4 regions of the Acetobacter persici genome follow, and region 1 is predicted to be linked to each of the others. Evidence: riboswitches for the same ligand, from Rfam matches in the RefSeq annotation. Region 1 holds a riboswitch; each other region holds the start of a gene.
The links. A riboswitch is a leader RNA that binds a small molecule or an ion and turns the genes downstream of it on or off. The one in region 1 is predicted to bind cobalamin.
Positions count from the first base shown of each region.

Region 2: another riboswitch for cobalamin. It lies ahead of JK199_RS07800 (CbtB domain-containing protein); the one in region 1 lies ahead of JK199_RS03095 (hypothetical protein).
Region 3: another riboswitch for cobalamin. It lies ahead of JK199_RS07605 (TonB-dependent receptor); the one in region 1 lies ahead of JK199_RS03095 (hypothetical protein).
Region 4: another riboswitch for cobalamin. It lies ahead of cobG (precorrin-3B synthase); the one in region 1 lies ahead of JK199_RS03095 (hypothetical protein).

Region 1 covers NZ_JAERKU010000002.1:195,231-200,589, reverse strand. The annotation lists gene JK199_RS03100 (TonB-dependent receptor) at 1-1,926, opposite strand, end outside; cobalamin riboswitch at 2,014-2,223, opposite strand; cobalamin riboswitch at 2,350-2,560, shown strand; gene JK199_RS03095 (hypothetical protein) at 2,600-3,010, shown strand; gene JK199_RS03090 (PepSY domain-containing protein) at 3,007-4,458, shown strand; gene JK199_RS03085 (replicative DNA helicase) at 4,455-5,359, opposite strand, start outside.
Region 2 covers NZ_JAERKU010000005.1:61,447-66,805, forward strand. The annotation lists gene cobU (bifunctional adenosylcobinamide kinase/adenosylcobinamide-phosphate guanylyltransferase) at 1-57, opposite strand, end outside; gene JK199_RS07790 (nicotinate-nucleotide--dimethylbenzimidazole phosphoribosyltransferase) at 198-1,400, shown strand; gene JK199_RS07795 (adenosylcobinamide-GDP ribazoletransferase) at 1,397-2,251, shown strand; cobalamin riboswitch at 2,418-2,549, shown strand; gene JK199_RS07800 (CbtB domain-containing protein) at 2,590-2,814, shown strand; gene JK199_RS07805 (CbtA family protein) at 2,836-3,555, shown strand; gene JK199_RS07810 (glucosyltransferase domain-containing protein) at 3,678-5,165, shown strand; gene JK199_RS07815 (hypothetical protein) at 5,274-5,359, shown strand, end outside.
Region 3 covers NZ_JAERKU010000005.1:17,466-22,824, forward strand. The annotation lists gene JK199_RS07600 (S41 family peptidase) at 1-294, shown strand, start outside; gene JK199_RS07605 (TonB-dependent receptor) at 299-2,602, opposite strand; cobalamin riboswitch at 2,653-2,862, opposite strand; gene JK199_RS07610 (hypothetical protein) at 2,977-3,177, shown strand; gene JK199_RS07615 (CHRD domain-containing protein) at 3,295-3,738, shown strand; gene JK199_RS07620 (Hint domain-containing protein) at 3,887-5,359, opposite strand, start outside.
Region 4 covers NZ_JAERKU010000001.1:188,359-193,717, reverse strand. The annotation lists gene panC (pantoate--beta-alanine ligase) at 1-655, opposite strand, end outside; gene JK199_RS00870 (aldo/keto reductase) at 748-1,803, opposite strand; cobalamin riboswitch at 1,925-2,172, shown strand; gene cobG (precorrin-3B synthase) at 2,301-3,548, shown strand; gene JK199_RS00860 (precorrin-8X methylmutase) at 3,535-4,164, shown strand; gene JK199_RS00855 (precorrin-2 C(20)-methyltransferase) at 4,164-4,889, shown strand; gene cobJ (precorrin-3B C(17)-methyltransferase) at 4,886-5,359, shown strand, end outside.

The DNA.
Region 1 (5,359 bases):
GGGGTGGAAAGAGCCGTAACGGGAATAGGTATAAGCCACATTGCCAGACAGGCTCCAGTGGCGGTTGAGAACAAGATCCCCCTGCCATTCGACCCCGCGTGATTTCTGGACACCCGCCGTTGCCACCGTATCCGGCCCGGTTGAAACCAGCATCCGCGTCCGGCGAATATCATACAGCGCCAGAGTGGTGGTCAAACGCCCGTCCCACAGGCTGGCCTTCACACCAATTTCGCCCTGCCGGGAGTGGCTGAGTTTTGTAAACTGCCCCCGGTTGGCCAGAAACAGGTTGGAGCCCGGAGGGTCTTCCCCCGTGGTATATACCCCGTAAAGGCTGACATTTTTTGTCAGATCAAACACCGGACCAATACGGAAATTATCCGGGTTGTAGTGCCCCTTAAAACTGGTTGCGGCGTTAAACTGCCCGTTCTGCCGGTAGTTTTGCCGGTCCAGTGCGAGCCAGTCATACCGGAAGCCGCCCACAAGCCGCAGATTATCCCGGATGGTCAGCACGTCCTCTAAAAACAGGCCCGCCTGCACCATCGTGGTGGGGGATTTCATGTACGGATATTCCCCGGAAAACGCCCCAAGTGGCGTGGCGTCCGGGCTGACAAGAGAGACGCTGTCCGCATAGTCCGCAGCCGGAAAACCCCGGTTACGGATGAAGCGCAGATAATAGGCGTCGCCTCCCAGCACAAAACGGTTCTTCATGCCGAAAATGGAAAAATCAAATTGCCCGTGCAGCGTATCCCCAACCTGATGCTGGTTCTGATACACATAAAACCGGTCCCGGCTGATGCTGCCGGGGGCAATGGCATTGCCTGCGGCATCCGTCTGGCCGGGGGCGCTGATGTAAGTCAGGCTTTCCGCGTTGTTCCAGCGCCGTTTGGAATAAATGAAATAGCTGCTGTTATGAAACAGAACATGGCTGTTCACCCGCCAGTCCAGATGCAGTGTGGGCGTCGCGTTGACAGACCCGGCCTTGCCGTCCCGCACGTTATAGTACCGCCACAGGGACGCGCGGGTAAGGCCCAACCCTTTGCTGGAACTTAGCAAACCGCCTACGCGCCCGCCTGTTTGCGACAGATCCACCAGCGGCGTGCCGTAATAAGTGGAAAGCCGGTCCGTCAGATAATCCATGCTCAGCCGCGCGGTGAACTTTTCCGTCGGCTTCCACAGCAAGGTTGTCGTAAAATCATCCGAGTGCGGGTCAGCTCCTTTTACAAATCCGTCAGACGATGTCCGGCTGAAATCCGTGCGCAACGCAAGCGTTTGCGTAATGGGCACGGAGCCACCAATCCCGGCGTTCCACGTATTAAAACTGCCGTAGGACACAAGCGCATTGGCATGCGGGCCATCAAACGTGGGCGTACGGCTACGCATATCCACCGTGCCGCCCACGGCCCCCTGCCCATACAGCACGGAGGACGGGCCTTTAAGCACCTGCACACTTTCCAGATTGAAGGTGTTCTGAGGCCGGTTGACCATGGTGGTCGGGCCAAAATACTGGCCATCATGCAGCACCAGAATCTGGTTGCCGGTAAAGCCGCGCATCATCAGCTGCGCGGGTGACCCCGGAGACCCGCCAGAGGAAACACCCGGCGCGCTGTCTGCCGCGGCCTCAGCCTGAGCATAACCGCGCTGCATCATCAGATCATGCGAGACCACATTGAGTGTGCCCGGCGTGTGCTGGATGGACAGGCCAAGTTTCCCACCGACTGCGGGTGTTATCTGGAGAGGGGCAGTTTTACCATAAGCCGTGATATATTCAGGGCCTGCCACCTTTCTGGCCGGGGGTACTGCTGTCCGTTTTTTATACGGATGGGCAGCGCTGCCTTTCGGGTCTGAGGGATCAGGGGTGGCCGCATAGGCTGCGGGCACGCAACTGATGCCGAACAGAAGACTGAGGGCATAAGAGACTGGACGCACGGGTTCGCTCCAAAACAACGTCACCGCGATGGAGGCACTGAGCAAACCGTGCCTCGCCGCCACATCACCCCGTATGGCAGCTCCGTCCGTGACTTTGGCGTAATGGCAGGTCTCCTGGCTTGCTGGTCCTCGGGTCCTGCGGCTGCCTTCCCCCCTGTGGGTGGCACAGAAAGTGGCATAAACGCCGCAAGCCCTCTCAGCTTACAGTTGCGGGGGCAGCATCGGCTTGGACCGATTTCCCTCTTAGCCTTCTGGCCGCGCACGCAGCCACAAAGCACCATTGCTGCGTGCAGCGTAAACAGGGTCTGAAAAACCTTGTCAACGAACGTGCTGCTTTATACCCCATAAAAAACGGCTCTAAGGCGCAGGCCGTGCACACGTTGCATCCCAGCCTGTTGCGCAAAACCGGCATTTGCGTACAGTCTCTCCCTGTCAGTCAACAGCCCCGCGCAGGCGGGTTAAAAGGGAAGACCGTATGCCGTGCCGCACGGCTCAGTCGGTCGCTGCTCCCGCAACTGTAGGCGGTCTGTCCGTGTCTTTTTGCCGCAAGGCACGCCACTGGTGCACAACCGGGAAGGCGGGAGACGGACGTTTAACCGTGAGCCAGGAGACCTGCTGTTGTCGTTCAGACCGCGCCGCCGGGCGGGATGTACCGGAAGGCAGGAGTATACCAGTGGGACCGTTTTCCCCCTTCCCCCGACCTTTTCAACCAGAAGAGGCATATCACCCGGCTTTTTCCCGCCTGCTCAGCGCCTGCCCGTCCCGCGCTCATGCCTTGCAGGCCGCGCATCTGGCGCACCTGCCGCCTCCTGAGCAGGAGGAGGTCATTGCCCAGAACGGCCACGCACTCTTCCTCAAACTGGTCCCGTCCCTGCCCGCCCCCCACCGGGAACGGGGTGCTGTGCTGGAAGAGGCTTTCCGGCCGCTGCTCCTCACCGCCTCTGACTATCTTGAAGCCATGCCAGCCCTCAGCACGGACATGCCGCCCGCTGCCGCGCAGCGCATTGTGCGGGCCTATGTTGCCGTCCACTGGACGCGCGGCGCCCAGAACGCCGCCATGGCGCTGTATAACAGCCCCGCATGAAGGCCTTCCGCCGGACGCTGTATCTGACCCACCGATGGCTGGGCATTGGCATGGGCCTGCTGATGGCAGGCTGGTGCGCCTCCGGCCTTGTCATGCTCTGGCACACATGGCCTCAGCCGGAGGAAAGCGCCCTGCGCCGTGTTCCGACGGAAATCCACTGGCCCGCCATACTTCCGAAATTGGCTGAACTGGGCAGCACAGAACGCTTTCAGGCTTTTCAGATCAATATGGTAGGGCACGAACCGGTTCTGACACTCACGCCACAGGAAGGCCCACCTTTTGCGCTGGACCTGCGCACCGGCCATGCGGGGCGCATCCCCCCGGAAGATGCTGCTGCCAGCGCCATCCGATACGCGCGGGCCACCGGCGCACAAGGCCGCCCCGTCTTTGATGGCCTGACCACAGACGACCAGTGGGTTCTGGATACGCATGGCCGGGAAAATGGCTTTTATCGCTTTCTGTTTCCCGATGCGGCGCACACGCAGGTGTACGTCTCCTCCCTGACCGGAGAGGTCATGCAGGCCACAACACGCTCCACCCGCCTCTGGGCATGGGTGGGGGCTATTCCACACTGGCTTTACCCGGCGGTGCTGCGCAAGCACCCGGCGGTTTGGAGCGACGTCGTTATTCTTTTGTCTGGCACAGGAGTTTTTCTCACCGTTACCGGGCTATGGATTGGCGTTTTGCGCCTCCGCCGCGCCGCCCCTTTTACCCCTTATAAAAGGTGGCATGGGGTCCATCACCTCAGTGGCGCGGTGTTTGGTGTACTGGCCCTTTTATGGGTTACAACCGGGCTGCTTACCATGTCTCCCGCAGGCCTGTTTCAAAGCAATCCAAACGCGACCCGCCCCCTGCGCGTGACTGGCACGGCGACCGGCGCGGAGATCCATCAGGTTCTCTCACGGTTGATAAGTGCCGCACCACCCGGATGCACCGGCATAAAAACGGCTTTTCTAAACAGCAAAGTTTTTATGCAGATCACGGAGCAAACCGCTGCCGGCCTCAGGAGCCGGAGACTGGATGAAGCCCTCACTCCAGCCCCTCTCACCCCAGAGCAGATCAGGCAGCCCCTGCAGTCCGCAGGCTTGCTGAAAACGCCGGACGATCTGACGTTTCTAACGCAGGCGGATGCCTATTACTTCAGCCGCCCCACGCATCAACGCCATTTTCCCGTCTGGCGGGCACAGGCGGCGGATGGCACCTTGACCTATCTGGATGGACAGTCCGGCGCTGTGCAGACCATTCTGGACGGCCCTGCCCGCCGGTCCCGCTGGCTGGTGTACGGGTTTCATGATCTGGATTTTCAGGCCGGACTGCGCAGAACCCTGACGCACCGAAGCATTGCCGTGCCGTTATTATGTGGCGTGTTCTGCGTTTTTCTGTCCGGCGTTCTTATCGGCATCAGGCGGCTGCGCCGCACCAGCCTGCGTGCAGCGGGCCGCTCTTAGTGATGCGGCTCCTCATGCACCATATCGAGATCCGCAAAACGTGTGAATTCACCTTCAAAGAACAGATGCACGACACCGGTGGGGCCGTGACGTTGTTTTTCCAGAATGAGTTCGGCCTTGTTATGCACAAGGCTCATTTTACGTTGCCAGTCATCCAGCGCGGCTGAGTATTTTTCCATGGAATCAAACGCTGTTTCCTTGGGCATACGCTGCTGGAGGTAATATTCATCACGATACACAAACATCACGGAATCCGCGTCCTGCTCAATGGACCCGGATTCACGCAGATCCGAAAGCATGGGGCGTTTATCTTCCCGGCTTTCCACCTGACGGGAGAGCTGGGAGAGCGCGATAACCGGCACTTCCAGTTCCTTCGCAATCGCCTTTAAGCCCTGTGTAATCATGGAGATTTCCAGAACGCGGCTTTCCGGGCGTGTACCAACGGAGGGACGCATAAGCTGGAGGTAATCCACCACCACAAGGCTCAGCCCGCGCGTGCGCTTCAGCCGGCGGCAGCGGGTCCGCATGGCGGAAAGCGAGATCGCCGGGGTATCGTCAATCACCAGCGGCAGGCGGGACAGTTCACGGCTGACGCGCACAAAGCGGTCAAACTCTTTCTGCCCGATATCCCCACGACGGATTTTTTCACCGGACACTTCCGCCTGCTCGGACAGAATACGGGTGGCCAGCTGCTCGGCCGACATTTCCAGCGAGAAAATAGCCACCGTGCCGGTTGGCTCCACGCCCGGCCCTTTCTCTTCCGCCTCAATCATCAGCGCACGCGCGGCGGAGAAGGCAATTTTGGTGGCCAGCGCGGTTTTCCCCATGGCGGGACGCCCCGCCAGAATCATCAGATCCGACGGGTGCAGGCCACCGGTTTTCTTGTCCAGATCCCGAAGGC
Region 2 (5,359 bases), on a different contig from region 1:
AATGAGCGTTGTGCCGGGCAGGCCTGCGGGGAGCAGGGCTGTCTCCGGTTCCGGCATGACCGCCGCAGCGGGCGTGGCTGAGGGCTGCTGGCCCGACGGAGGGGCAGTGTCTGCCTTGAGCGAGAGAGTGTTCATGCGCTATCCGCTTTCCTGCTGCCATGTCAGTATGGCGTTTATAACAGCATAAATTCAGGGTCATGCCACCAGCCTCCTCCCCCGCTCCTGCTCCTCCGTTTGCGTCCCTCGCCGCCCTGCGCGCTGCCTGCCTCGCGCTGCCGGAGGCCGATGCCACGGCCCGACGCAGCATTGCGGCGCATGAGGCCGAGTTGACCAAACCGGCGGGGAGTCTGGGGCGGCTGGAAGAGCTGACACAGTGGCTGGGCGGCTGGCAGAAGCGGGCGCAGCCCCGGCTGGACCGGGTGCAGATTCTGATTTTTGCGGGCAATCATGGCGTTGTGCGGCAGGGCGTTTCTCCCTGGCCGCAGGATGTGACGGCCCAGATGGTGCAGAATTTTGAACAGGGCGGGGCTGCCATCAACCAGCTTGCCCATGTGGCAGGCGCGACGTTGCAGGTTGTGTCTGTGCGCGGGCTGGCTGCCACGGCGGATTTCACCACGGCTCCGGCCATGACGGAAGAAGCCTTTCTGGACGCCGTGCAGACAGGGTATGACGCCGTGCCGCATGCGTGTGACATGCTGTGTCTGGGGGAAATGGGCATTGGCAACACCACGGCGGCAGCGGCTCTGGCGGCGGCTTTGTTTGGCGGCACCGGGGCCGACTGGGCCGGACGCGGCACCGGGCTGGATGCCCCCGGCGTGGCGCATAAAGCGCGGGTGATTGATGCCGCTCTGGCGCACCATAAGGCAGAAATGGCGGCGACACAGGGGGCCTCTGCGGCGGAGAGCGAACGCGCAAAGCAGTTGGGCGCAGTAACACCTGCCTATGACCCGCTGGAAATAGCCCGCAGGCTGGGCGGGTATGAACTCGCGGCTTTGCTGGGGGCGACACTGGCGGCGCGGCATTCCGGCATTCCGGTGTTGCTGGATGGATTTGTCTGCACGGCTGCGGTGGCTCCGTTGGCGCGGCTGGCCGCAGGTAACGCCGAGGCCAAAGCTGAGGCTGGTAATGAGACTGGCGCCGGGCTTGAAGATCAGGCTCGGAGCGAGGCTGCAACGGGGGGACTGGCCCATACGCGCCTTTCCCATTGTTCTGCCGAGGCAGGCCATGCGCGGCTCGCGGAAAAGCTGGGGCTGGGGCTGGTGCCGTTGCTGGACCTTGGTTTGCGGCTGGGGGAAGCCTCCGGCGCGGCACTGGCGGTCCCGCTGCTGCGGGCGGCGGTGGCGTGCCATAATGGCATGGCGACTTTTGCGCAGGCTGCGGTTTCAGGCCGCACAGGATGAAGCCTGCCCCGGCTGAATCCTGTGCGGCCCGGGTGCGGCTGGATGTGGCCTGTGGGCTGAGTTTATTGACGCGCCTGCCGGTAAGCTGGCTGCTGTCCCCCGCGCAGCGGGCCAGCACGGCGCTCTGGCCTATGGGCCGTTCTATCTGGTGCTGGCCGCTGATCGGCGCGGGCCTTGGCGGGCTGGTGGGGATGCTGTTCTGGCTGCTGCGGCTGAGCCATATGGCGGCTTTGCCTGCGGCAGGGCTGGCGCTGGCCTTCCAGTGTGTGCTGACCGGCGGCCTGCATGAGGACGGACTGGCTGACATGGCGGACGGCTGCGGCGGGGCCACACGGGCGCGTCGGCTGGAGATTATGCGCGATAGCCGGACTGGCAGTTACGGCGTGCTGGCCCTGAGCCTGAGCCTGCTGGTGCGGGCCTCCGCCATTGCGGCTCTTCCTGCAACTATGGCGGTGCTGGCGCTGGCTGTGTCCGGCTGTCTGGCGCGCGCGGCATTGCTGGTTCTGGCCGCCTACCTGCCCCCGGCCCGGCCCGACGGTCTGGCCCGCTCACTCAGTCCGCTGCCGCGCGGGCCGTTATGGATGGGGTTGCTTCTGACCGCGGGGTGTATGGGCGGGATACTGCGGGAAATGCTCTACGCTCCCACCGCAACGATGGGCGGCCGGCTTTCCCGTGAAAACCTGATGTGGCTCCAGTCCGGGCTTGTGGCCACGGGGGCTGCTCTGATGGCCTGCATTCTGGTGGGAGGCGCGGCCCGCCGGATGCTGGGAGGCTATACGGGAGATGTGCTGGGCGCGGCGGCAGTTGTTACTGAATGTTGTGTGCTGTCGGCTCTGACAGCCGTGCTCTGAGGCGCACCGCGCGCAAAACCGGGCAACCGGGCAACCGGGCAACCGGGCAACCGGGCAACACGGAAGAACAATAAGACAGTGCAGGCAAGAGCCCTGTGGATGCGGGCCAGACGGGCGGTTGCCAGACGAGGGGTTGCCGGAAGGGCAGGGCCAGACGGGGGCTGAATAAATTGACAGGGGCGCAGGGGCCGTTCAGACTAAAGGCTGATCTGGGGAAGCTGGTGGAAATCCGGCACGGTCGCGCCACTGTAATCCGCTTGCTGCAAGCGGGAAGTCAGACCTCCAGCCTTGTTTTTCTGTTCACCGCGGAACGCGTTTTTACCAGCGGAGCCTGTCTGATGATGCATCCTTCCTCCCCCCGCGCGCAGGGTATTGCCGCACCTGCCCCCGTTGCCATTCCCGTTGGCGCCTTGCTGCCCTGGGCCGTGTTTGGCCTGCTGCTGTCCGTGCTGATGCTGTATTTTGTGGGGGCGGAACAGGGGGCTGTTTCCCTGATTTCCGGGCATGAAGTGCATGAATTTGTGCATGATGGCCGCCATCTGCTGGGCTTTCCCTGCCACTAAACCGCAGGGTTTTTTCTGATGATTGCTGGACGTTTGCTGGCACGCGGCATGATTGCCGGGTGCCTTGCGGCTGCACTTGCCTTTGCGTTTGCCCGCCTGTTTGGGGAACCGCAGGTGGCGCTGGCCATTGCGTTTGAGGCTGCGCGCAGTGCGGCGGAAGGGGCTGCCCCGGAGCCGGAAATGGTCAGCCGGTCCGTGCAGGCCAGTTATGGTCTGGCCGCCGCCACGCTGCTTTATGGCGCGGGGTTTGGCGGGCTGTTTGCGCTGGTGTTTTCCTTTGCCTACGGGCGGCTGTCCTTCTCCTCCCCCCGCGTGCTGGCGCTTCTGCTGGCTGCCGCCGGGTTTGTGACCGTGGTTCTGGTGCCGGACCTGAAATACCCGCCCAACCCGCCTGCCGTGGGGAACCCCGCCACGCTGGCGCTGCGGACGGAAACCTATTTTGTCATGATTGCGCTTTCCATCTGTGTGGCGGCCATTGCCTGCCTGATTGGCCAGAAAGTGGCGCAGGTGCGCGATAACTGGACCGGCTGGCTGTGCGGTGGCGCTGTCTTTGTGGGGCTGGCCGCCCTTGTGCAGTTTGGCCTGCCGGATGTGAATGAAGTGCCGGACGGCTTCCCTGCCGTGGTGCTGTGGCGCTTCCGGGAAGCTGCCCTTGGCATGCAGGTGGCGCTGTGGGGCAGCATGGGGCTGATTTTTGGCGCGCTGGCAACGCCGGTGCTGCTGGGCCGCAGCCGGAGCTAAACCTCCCCCGCTGCACAGCGCGCAGGTGAGGGGTATTTCTCCCTCCCTGCTCTTTCTGAAAAACAGATGATGCGATAACAGACACCAGCACCCTAGTGACCAGAAGGAGCTGTGTGGCGGGTATGGACCAGAGCTGGCCTAAACTACATTCCAGACATGTCTGGTTGCTTTTCCTGTTAAGCTGCCTGTTTGCTCTGCCCATTTTTCTGGTCAACGTGCCGTATATGGATGATAACGCGCGCGTTTTATACGGCTACACATGGAGCCGCAGCGGGCGCATTTTCTCGACATTCCTGATGAATACGCTGGGTTTGCGCAGCCGCAATGTTCTTGATCTTGCTCCGCTGGGGCAGATTCTGGGCCTGCTGGCTCTTTCATACAGCGGGGCGTTGCTGGCCGCGCGGCTGTTGCGCGGGCGCAGGATGGATGATCTTTCCGTCTGTCTGTGCGCGCTGCCGCTGGCGGTGCAGCCGTTTTTTCTGGAAAATCTGTCTTATAAATTCGACGCCTTGCCAATGCTTATGGCCCAGAGCTGCGCTGTTCTGGCGGCGCTGGTGCCGGAGGGCTGGTCTGGCCGACGGCTGTTTGCCACATGCGCGGCTTTTCTGTTTGCGGTCATGTGTTTTTATCAGCCTGCGCTGAACACATTTCTGGCCCTCGCCGTGTTGCTATTTGTGTGTGACACCTGTGAAGGGCGGGATCAGGCGGCATGGCGGGCACTGGGCCTGCGGGTGGCCGCACTGGGCGTAACCTATGGTATGTATCACTTTGTAATTATCCGCCATTTTGTGCATGGCTCCTACGCTGGCCCCCATAGCGGGACCATGAGCCTGCATGATGTGCTGTCCGGGATGCTGTGGAACAACCTGCAACAGGCACGCGCCCTGCTGGCCTCCCTCCTGCATGGCGGGCCGGGCGTTGTTCTGGGCCTGTTTTATGCGCTCGGAGCGGCGTTTGTGTGGTCTGGTGTGCTGCCAGCCCTGCGCCGGACAGACAGAGTTGCAAAGCTGAACGCGCTGGCACTGGTGAGCGTGCCATTTCTCCTTGTGCTGCTGGTGCCGGGGATTGTGCTGATTCTGGCGGATACGGTCATTGCGCCACGGATTTTTATGTCGTTTTCCGCCTGCGTTATTCTGGCCAATCTGTTTTTTCTACAGACGGCTGTGGGCCAGAAACTCCGCTGGCTGGCGGTTGTGCCGCTCCTGTATTTTTATGTGGTGTCCTTTGATTTTGGAAACGCCATGCAGGCCCAGGAACAGTTTGAAAAGGAACAGGTGGAACGGCTGGCCAGCATGCTGGATGAAGCCGGTTTCCGCCCCGGAGATGATCTGTTCCTCTACGGCACGGAAGCAGAGGCCCCCATTGTGCGGAACGCCATTACCGCCCTGCCCTATCTGGCGGACGTGCTGCCGCGCCAGCAAATAAGTGATGATGCGTTTTTTGGCTATATCCGCCTGCGGCAGGTGGGCATAGACAGCCGGGAACATACACCTGCGGAATGGGAAACGGCGCACGCCCTGCTGAAGGCCAGCCACCTGCTGCATGAAACACCCCGCTTTGCGGTGTACCGGGACGGGCACAGGTTTGCCTCACGCCTGACGGGGCTGTGACGCACGGAGCGTGCCGCGCAGCAAAGGCCCTTGCGCCCTGCCGGAGGATATGCCAGCTTTTTTATTACGGTTTGTCAGTGAGTCGTTTGCCGGAAAAGGATCTGGAAAATGCGTACACGGTGCAAAGCAAAGGCTGTTGAAAACAAGTCCTTGCAGACCCTGCTTCTCATTCCCTTCGCGCCGTTACTGATGCT
Region 3 (5,359 bases), on a different contig from region 1:
GTTCTGATTGGCCCGCAGACTGCCAGCGCGGGCGAGGCGGTTGCCATTGCGCTGAAAGGCCGCCCTCAGACACGGTTTTTTGGACGCGCGACACACGGCCAGACTACCGGCAACACAACTTTCACCCTGCCGGACGGTGGGATGCTGGCGCTGGCGACCGAGCATGAATGTGACCGGAGAGGGCAATGCTATGAGGGGCCAGTGCAGCCGGATGACGTGCAGGCTGACCCGGATGCGGCGTTACGGGCGGCGGAGGAGTGGATGCAGAACAGCTTTCCTCAAACACTCCAATAGATTTTTAGAAATTCGCCGTAACGGAGAAGCGGGCGGAGCGAGGTTCCAGAGGATGATAGGTGGAGCCTGTTTCAACCGGGGATGTGGGGGTCAGGCGGTAATCATAAGCATACTGGGAGGCAGAGGCGTGGGTGTTGGTCAGGTTATAGAGACTGGCCTGCACCTGAAGGTATTTTGTGATGTGGTAGCCGACATCCAGATTCACTTCCTTATAGCCGTGTGAGCGCATGGAGTTATCTTCAATCAACGGATAGGAGCCGAGCCAGCGGAACTGCACGCCACCAAAGATGCCGCAGGGGTGGTCCGCCAGCAGGCCGAACGAGCCGATAAAATTGGGGGCATTGGCCACATACAGCCCCGGCAGACCATACACACCGGGATTGCCGGTAAAATAACGGGCATGGGTTGAGGCGATATCTGCATTCAGCTCCAGCCAGGATAGCGGGTGATACTGGCCGGAGAGTTCAAACCCCTGCCTGCGGCTGGGGGCGCCGGCGTCATTCACGCCTTCATCCGCATCATATGTCAGTTCCGAGCTAAAATCGATCCGGAAAAAGGCTGCCTGTAAATTCAGTTTTGGGATGATATTGGTGCGCACGCCCAGTTCTTCACTGGTGGCGCGTGTCATGAAGGGCGTGGCGATGGCCCCGTTGGCAATGCCGTCGGTCGGGACGGTACCCAGCACGGCACGGATATCGTTAGAATGGTAGCCCTGCCCTGCGCTGATATAAAACTCCGTTTTATACCACGGGCCAAAAATCAGGCTGCCCTTGGGCTGGAAAAGCCACTGATGCACCTTGCCGTTATAGCCGGAAACAAGACTGTGGTCTGAACCGCCGTAATAATCCCCGCGCAGGCCGACAACAGTGCGCAGCCAGGGCAGCCAGTGCGTAATATTCTGGCCAAACAGGCCGACATTGCCCTGAGATACTGTATCGGCATTACAGACATACCGGCCTGTGGGCACGCTGCTGTCCGGGCAGTCCGGCAGGACTTTCCGCTGGTGGGTGTGGCGGCGGTCAATATAAATACTGTCCCAGCGGCCCTGTACGCCAAAAGTGGTGTCTGTTGCACGGTGCAGCACCGTATCATGCCGCTGATAGGCGGACGTGCCACCAAAGGTGGTGCGGGTTTCATCCTGCTGTTCCTGATCCCCGTTGATGGGGTCATTCAGGTAATGACTGAAATCATTCCATAATGTCAGGCGGCTATGCACAACATAGAGGGACGTTTTAAGCTGCCAGTTATCCTGATGCAGAACGTGATGGGCGGAGACGCTGAACCGTTCTGAATAGCCGCCATCACTTGGGTCGAGAGAGCCGTAACGGCTGATCAGGCCTTTCTGATAGGCTTCCAGTGGCTGATCTGTCGTGTTGTTCCACAGGCCCCGGTAATACAGGCCAGTCAGGTTGAATTTGGTGTGTTCTGTTGTGTGGGTGTAGCGGGCAGCGGATTTGATGCCCCGGAAATTATCCGGATGCGCCCACGGGCCATTGAGATGGTCGAGCGAGAAAGCGCCAAGCAGCTTATCGCCATTTTTGAAATGGGCTGTATCGCCAATAAAGGCATGCTGGTCCCCCAGCGTGCCGAGGCTGCCGGTGGCCTGCCCGCGCAGATCATCCGTCAGGCGGATATGGTCGGACCCGACGACGCCAAAATCCCCCACATCCGCGTAAAACGGGCCTTTGGTGTAGTCGATCCCCTGCGCAAGTTCGGGCATGAGGAAATTGACGTCCGTATAGCCCTGCCCGTGCGCGTGGGTGGGTTCATTCACCGGCATATCATCCACAAAACTGGCGAGGTCTGTGCCGTGATCAAGATTGAAGCCACGCAGCAGATACTGGTTGGCTTTGCCCTCGCCCGAATGGGCCGTGACAACCAGACCGGGCACGGATTCCAGCAACTGGCCCACGCGATACACCGGGCGCAGGCGGAGTTCTTTGGCAGTAATGCTGCCCTGACTGGCGGTGAGCGCGCGGCCAATCGGGTCTGTGTGGGAGGCGATCACCTGAAGATGTTCTTCCCCGTGGGCGTCAGCCGTTTTGTGGCCGAGGAGCTTCTGGGCGGAGACCGGGGGACGGCGGTCCGCAGAGGGGGTGCCGGACGTCGCGCGCTGGCGTTGAGCGGAAGCAGGACGAACGCCGGTCTGGGGGGCGTGCGGGCCTGTGGTTGTCGCGGTGCGTCTGGCAGTCCCTCCGCCGGGTTTTGCGCGGTGGGCCGCCTGTGCCGTGAGGGTGGTGAAAGCGGAGGCGCAGAGCAGCGCGACGACAAACGGAGAGCGCCCGCGCCCGGCAGGACGCGGAAACACGACGTGGACCATACCTGTTCCCCGATATCCGGCGCACCCCGTCCGGCTATCATGACTGAGCGACGAAGGCAGGTCTCCTGGCTCACGGAGGGGGATCTGATGCGCCTTCCCAGCCTTTTGGGCCAGTGGCGTGAGGCATCAGCGCACCGTTTACAGTTGCGGGGGCAGCCGCTGCCTGAACCCCGGACTGATGGCCCGGCCGGATTCTTCAGCGTTCCCTTTTCACTCGCTTGCGCGAGACCTTCGACAGCCGCAGAGGTAGGGGATGGGTTCCGGGCCGGTCAAGGGTTGGGGGATGGTGATTTCAAAAAAACGTCACACCGTGCGAGGGGCCGAAGCGTATAGGAAGAGGGCGTCTGAAATCTTTCTGCCTTGTGAGCACGATGATGCCTCAGTCTTCCAGCCCCGCACCCGAAACTGCCCCGGCCCTCACGTTGCGGGAGGCTGCTACGGAGCGGTGGCTGGCAACATTGCGCCAGAAAATGAAAGCGGACGGCACGCAGCCCCGCGTCCATTTTAGCCGCACACCGGACCGCCTGCCTGACCGTGAAGGCGTGATGCGGGATTTTGAATAACCGCTCACGTTTTGTGAGCGGAAGCAACGGTCTTTCCTCTGAGACGTTTTGAAGCTGTGGCGGTGCCCGTTTTTTCGGGTGCTGCGCGTTTTCTAACGGAATGAGGACGTTGCCGTGATGACCCTGCCCCGCAAACCGGTTTTAAGTCTGGTGCTGGCTGCCGGCCTGCTTGGCGCTGGTATGGCGGCTGCTCCGGCACACGCCCAGCGCAGTATGCTGTTTTCCGGCACTCTGGCCCCTGAGCATGGCGCGCCCGCCCACATGCAGGGCAAAGTGATGGCGCTGTATTACCCCGGAGCGCATGTGCTGCGCTACACCGTGACATGGGACGGCCTGACCGGCCCGGTGACCATGGCCCATCTGCATGGCCCTGCCCTGCCCGGCAAGGACGCGCCAGCAATGGTGACAGTGCATGGCCCCTATAAAAGCCCGCTGAGTGGCAGCGTGATGCTGAGCAGCGAGACAGAACGTGACCTGCAGGACGGGCGTGTTTACCTGAACCTGCATACCAAAGCCTATCCGGGAGGAGAGGCGCGGGCGTGGCTGGGGAAGAGTGAGTAACGAATTCCGTGCGAAGAGGTGAGACACTCGTTCAGCACCGAGGTTCTCAAACGACATGACAGCGTGCAGGTAAAAAAATTCCGGGGCCATCCTGTGCTGTACAGGATGGCCCCGGTATTCTCTCTTAAGACTCAGTTTTTACGACGGCTCAGGCAGAGTGAGCGGCAGTTTCTGGCTCCGGCGTGGCATCTGTCTGCTGGTAAGGGCCGGCCGCGCAGACATTCAGCGTCAGCAGGCTCATTGAGCGCCTGATCATAAGCGGCAGCGGCAGGTGAGCATGGCCACTGGTCCAGGCATAATCTGCCTCTGCGGCATACCAGCCAGCCAGTTTGTCCTGCTCAAGATGTGCGGTGATCCTGGTCGTCTTATTGGCTGTCATCAGATGGATTTTTCCAATGGCGACACCCAGCATACGGCGATCATCCACAAACGGACCAATCACATCACTCGGGCGGCTGGCGCGGGAGACGATCTCAACAGATGCGACGCCCGGCGGCAGCATGAAGCGATATTGTCCGTCTTTTTGAGATACCGGACGAACGATAGCACCCGTTTGGGTGATCAGATGCAGCTCCGGATTGGTTGTCATAGTAGATTTGTCGGGTACCTGACGGTCAGACACATTTTCTGCCCGGCCTGCCAGCTTATGGAACAGCGGCTCTACAAAGGCACGATCCACGCTCAGCGGAACAGCCGCGTCCGTCGCCCAGTCCTGCGGTGTGCCACCGAGAGCCACAACAGAACCAGACTGAGAGAACGTCCGGCGGTTCCCTGTATCCAGATAGCTTTCTGTCAACATGCCATCGGCCATCAGAACGGAATGCTGTTCCGTTTCTACATGGAAATAGTCATAGGACGTGATGGACGTATCATAGAAAATGGAAGCGCCATTCACCAGCATACGAACCGGGACAAAGCGCCCTGAGAAAAACAGGCAATGTTCCGGGGTAATGAGCATATCCTTATACGGCACGCCTTCAACAATAGCGTCTTTGCAAATGCGCACCGGATATCCTGCCTGATCGTCCGCCAGATGAGTGCGCACTTCAGCATGGGCCTTACCGGCCCAGACAATGCGGCGGGATTGCAGAGAACCGTCCACATACGCCGTGACTTCATCGCCAAGACGGAGGGTTTCAACGGCGACTTCCCCAGCCGGGGTTTTAATCATAGTGCCGGAAAGGAAGCAGACTTCACCCAGAGCCCCACCGTTGCCATTGCTGACCAGCTCGAAGCCCGTTGCTTTAACACCGGGAATGTTGAGGGTAATGGTCTCTTTGTTAGCCAGCGTGATCACGACCTGATCATCTGACGGGTAGGCATAGGACACCCCGTCCGCAGAAACACCTGCCAGATCAATACTGTCAGAATTCCCGGGGGCAGTACCACTAAAGCCGCTGATGACGGTGCTGACAGTCCCACCATTTTCCAGACCGGAAATCGTCAGGCCGTGGTTCGCATCAGTCGGGAGGACAACAGTGCCACCAGCATTGTTCCACAGGGTCGCAGAGCCTCCGGCCTGAAGGGTAATAACGCCGGAGAGGACGCCACCGTTACTGACAGTGACAAGACCTGTGCTGGCGACGCTTGTATCACCCAGTGTGCCACCAGATTCTACATA
Region 4 (5,359 bases), on a different contig from region 1:
GTTTTCCGGCTTTCAGCGCGGCAACGCAATCCTGCAAAGCCTGTGGCAGATGGGTGGCCTGCTGGCGCTGGGCAGCGGTGAGCCGCCTGTTGCGGGAGGATAGCGCCAGATGGTCAGCTTCCCGCACGGTGGGCACGGGCAGAATGGTCACGGGCAGGTCCAGGTCCGTTACCATCCGGCGGATAATGCAAAGCTGCTGGAAGTCTTTTTCCCCAAACGCGGCAATATCGGCACGGGTTTGCATGAACAGCTTGGTGACGATTGTTGCCACGCCATCAAAATGGCCGGGGCGGTCCCCGCCACACAGCATCTTGTCCGGGCCGGAAACAGTAATGCGCGTGCAGAAGCCGGGCGGGTAAATCTGGGTTTCATCCGGGGCGTACAGAACATCCACTACGCCGGTTTGTGCCAGAAGGGCTTCATCCGCGTCCAGACCGCGCGGATAGAGCTGGAAATCATCCGGGTTGTTAAACTGGATCGGGTTGACAAAAATCGTCACAATCCGCCGGGTAGCTTTGCCGTCCAGCGCCTGCACCAGTGTCAAGTGGCCTTCATGCAAAGACCCCATGGTGGGCACCAGTCCGATTGTCTCCCCGTCCTTATGCCACTGAGTGACAATCTCGGTCAGTTCCTGTCTGGTTCTTACAAGCTTCATGACGCATCCCGGTTTGCAGTAAAAGCGCAGGACAGAGGACTACCCGGTCTGTGCACGATTGCCGGGAAATCCACTGTCCGTCCTGGGCCGTCTTACTGTGTTTTCAGGAATGGTTCCAGCAGCACACGGTCTGCCGGGCTGAGCCGGTCTGCCGCGGTGCTCGCCTGATGCCAGTAGGGATAGAGCAGGGGAGGCTGGCTGGCCTGATTAAGGCGGTTGAGCTGGTCTTCCGACAGCGTGAGTTCCGCGGCTTTCAGGTTGTCTTTCAACTGCTCTTCCGTGCGGGCGCCCACAATGACGGAGGTAATGGCCGGGCGATGCATGGTCCATGCCAGAGCGACCTGCGCTGCGGAAACGCCATGCTCTTCCCCAATAGCAAGCAGCACTTCCACAATATCAAAAAGCTTTTCCTTGTCATGCACCGGGGGTTCGCCAAAATTTTCAAGCTGACGGCCTGCGGGTGTTGGCTGGTTACGGCGATATTTGCCGGAGAGCAGGCCCCCTGCCAGCGGGCTCCAGACCTGCACGCCAATCCCCTGATCCACAGCCGCGGGCAGCAGTTCATACTCTGCATCGCGTGCCTGAAGTGAATAATAAATCTGCTGGGATACCGGGGCGATCAGCCTGTTGCGCTCAGCAACGGACAGCGCTTTCATCATATGCCACGCGGAGAAATTGGAAACCCCACTATAGCGGATCTTTCCGGAACGGGTCAGCGTATCAAGGGCTTCCAGTGTTTCATCCAGTGGGGTCTGACCATCCCATTCATGCAGATAATACAGATCAATATGGTCGCGGCCGAGGCGCTTCAGGCTGGCCTCACACGCGGTAATGAGATGCAGGCGGGAGGAACCAGCCCCGTTTGGTCCGTCCTGCGTGCGGAAGCGGGCTTTGGTCGTGACCAGAATTTCCTGCGAGCGCCCTTTCAGGGCTTCCCCCAGAATAGTTTCGGATTCCCCGGAGGAATAGATATCCGCCGTATCAAACATGGTGATGCCCGCATCCAGGCACAGGTCAATCAGGCGGCGCGCCCCGGCTGTGTCGGTATTCCCCGTCTTTGCAAAGTCCCCTTTGCCTCCAAATGTCATGGTGCCAAGGGTAAGGGCAGAAAGACGCAGGCCAGACCGGCCAAGTTGACGATACTGCATGAAGCTGTTCTCCGTGTGGGTGAAGAGTGAACGCGGATGACCGTTTTGAACTGGCAGTATAGAGGGACGTTTTCAAGGGTGTCAGGGCGTTCACTCTGTTTTGACAACCACCAGAGAGCCTGCTTAACAAAGGGCAGATGGTTCCCGTCAGGGGATGAAAAGGGAAGTACGGTGAGAACCCTTCTGTTTCTTGGCCGTCGCTGCCCCCGCAACTGTATGTGACATCAGGCGTGTTTTCCGCACTCTTGTTTTTGGGAGTGTTGACCCACTGGAGCGTGCTCCGGGAAGGGCGGAAACAGGCGAAAACTGCCGGAGCGCCGGGGGTTTTGTGTCATGAGCCAGGAGACCTGCCATCTTTGTGCTGAGTGTCATGTCTGGCGGGGTGTCCGGAGCGTGATGGTGCGTTGGGTCAACGCGCTACTATCTGGTTTGTCCTGATGGCCTTGTGATGAACACCCCCATGCGGCCTTGTGCTGTGTGTTGACTGAAGGGTGTTCATGTCTGCCGCGTTTTCTGCCCCAGTGGTGAAGGGATGGTGCCCAGGTCTGTTTGCCCCCATGCAGGCGGCGGATGGCTGGCTGGTACGTGTACGCCCGCCGCTGGGCCGGATAACCGCAGCGCAGGCGCATCTGCTGGCCAATGTTGCGGAGCAGGACGGCAACGGGCAGATCAGCCTGACCAACCGGGGAAATGTGCAGTTGCGGGGGTTCGCGCCGGAAGCGGCCCGTGCTTTCCCGCAGCGGATGATAGCGGCGGGCCTCGGGCAGGCAGACCCGGATGCTGAACGGCGGCTCGCACTTCAGATATCCCCTCTGGCGGGCGTGGACCCGGCCTGTGCGGGGGAGACGATGCTGTGTGCGGAGGCGTTGAGGGCCGGGTTGATCGGCTCTCCCGCTCTTTCAGCTTTGCCTGATAAATTCGGGTTTTGCGTCGATGGCGGTGGTTTTTTCCCCGTTGGGTCTTTGCAGGCTGATATCATGCTTCAGGCTGTACAAAACCCGGCTTCTGAGTGGGGAGGCTGGCGCGTTGTCTGTGGTGAGGCCCGCTCAGAGCCGCAGGGTTTGTCTGAGGCTGTGCAGACGGCTCTTGCATTGGCGGGTGCTTTTATAAAATGCCATGAGGCCATGCGCCCTTTGCGGGGGCCTGCTATTGCCCAGAGACTGTTTGCAGAAATCGGGGTTGCATGGGTACATGCTGCCAGAACAGAGAGGCAGCACGGTCGTGCGTTGGTTCAGAGGGCCGGACATCTGACAGGCCATCTTTATGCGGTGGCTGCGCCGCTGGGGCGTCTGACGGCAGCAACGCTGCGGGCCTGTGCAGATGTTGCGCAGACCGGTGAGGGCATTTTGCGCATGACACCGTGGGGGAGCCTGATTTTTGGCGGATTAAGGAAAATGCCGGAAATTTCAGGGCTTGTTATGCATCCAAGTGATCCGCGCTTGCGGGTCTATGCCTGCATTGGTGCGTCAGGCTGTGGGCAGGCTTCCGCCGACACAGGGCGGCTGGCGCTGCAACTGGCTCCGCTTTTGCCGGAGGGGATGGAGATGCACGTCTCCGGGTGTGCCAAAGGCTGTGCGCATCCGGGGCGTGCGACAGTCACGCTGGTTGCCGGGGCGGAGGGATATGGCGTGATCCGGAACGGACGCGCGGGGGATCAACCCGTCTGCGTTGTGCCGGAATGTGATGGTGCAAAGGTCGTGAGACAGGTTCTGTCTGAAGGAGATGTTAAAAATGCAGCCTTATGATTATATCCGCGATGGCGCTGCCATTTATGAACGCTCCTTTGCGACCATTCGCGCAGAAGCTGACTTAAGCGGTTTTTCCACCGAGCAGGCCCAGATTGTTGTTCGTATTATTCATGCCTGTGGCATGGTCGATGTAGCACAATCCGTGATGATGACGGAGGATTTTGTATCTTCCGCAAGAAAATCCCTTAAAAAATCCTGCGCTGTTCTGTGTGATTCCGAGATGGTGGCGCATGGCATTACCCGTGCGCGTCTACCTGCGGATAATGCCGTGGTGTGCACCCTGCGGGATGCGCGCACGCCAGACCTTGCGCGGCAGATTGGCAACACCCGGTCTGCCGCAGCGCTGGACTTGTGGGGGGAAAAGCTGGCCGGGGCCGTTGTGGCAATCGGGAATGCGCCTACAGCCCTGTTCCATCTTCTGGAACTGCTGGATGCCGGTGCGCCAAAACCTGCGGCTGTAATTGGTTTGCCGGTCGGCTTTGTCGGGGCGGCGGAATCCAAGGAGGCCCTTGCAAAAAGGCATGATATCCCATGGCTGGTTGTGCAGGGGCGGCTGGGGGGGAGTGCCATGGCCGCGGCGGCTGTCAATGCGCTGGCGAGTGAGGTGGAGTAATGGTGCGCGGAACGCTGCATGTGGTGGGCGTGGGGCCGGGAGACCCGGACCTGATGACGCTGCGGGCTGTTAAAACCCTGCAAGGGGTGCCGGTTGTGGCCTATTTCTGCCGGCATGACACACAGGGGCACGCGCGCCGCATCGCGCACGCGCATATTGCTGCCACAACGCAGGAAATACGGCTGGCTTATCCGTTTACCACCGAAATTTCCGTTAAAGACCCAAGCTACCATATCGACATGCATGCGTTTTATGATCGCTGTGCGGAGGATCTTGCTGCGGTTCTGGAAGAGGGGCGGGACGTCGCTCTGCTGTGTGAAGGGGACCCTTTTCTGTATGGGTCCGCGATGTATCTGTTTGACCGTCTGCATACTCGGTTTGAAACTCAAGTTGTGCCCGGTATTTCCGCCATGAGCGGTTGCTGGTCTCAGGCGGCGAGGCCTATGACGCACGGGGATGATGTTCTGTGTGTTCTGCCTGCTACCATGCCGGAAGAGGCTCTGGTGCACTGGCTGGACAAGGCCGATGCGGCGGTGGTGATGAAGATTGGCCGGAATATGCCAAAATTGCGGAAAGCACTGGAGCAGACAGGCCGTTTGCCGGATGCTGTCTATGTAGAGCGTGGCACGCAACCGGAGGCACGCTGCCTGCCATTTGCGGAACAGGATGGGCCTGCGCCCTATTTTTCACTGGCGCTGGTGCCGGGCAGAAAGGGCGTGCGATGACGGGTTCTGTCAGCATTATCGGGCTTGGTCCGGGGAATGCGCTCCAGCGCACACCGCAGGCGGATCAGGCGCTGAGCCGTGCGACGGATCTGGTGGGATACGGCCCCTATGTGCAGCGGGTGGACGCGCCGGCCTCCGTGGTGCGGCACTGTTCGGATAACCGGGAGGAGTTGGACCGGGCGCGGCATGCGCTGGAACTGGCTATGCAGGGGCGGCATGTCGCGGTTGTCTCCGGCGGAGATGCCGGGGTGTTCGGCATGGCCAGCGCAGTGTTTGAAGCTGTGGACCATGGCCCGCAGGCATGGCGTGCGCTGGATATTACGGTTGTGCCGGGTGTGAGCGCGGTTCTTGCGGCTGCCGCCCGGCTTGGGGCACCGCTGGGCGGTGATTTCTGTGTGATGTCCCTTTCCGATAATCTCAAGCCATGGCCAGTTGTTTTGCGCAGGCTGGCGCTGGCGGCGGAAGCGGGG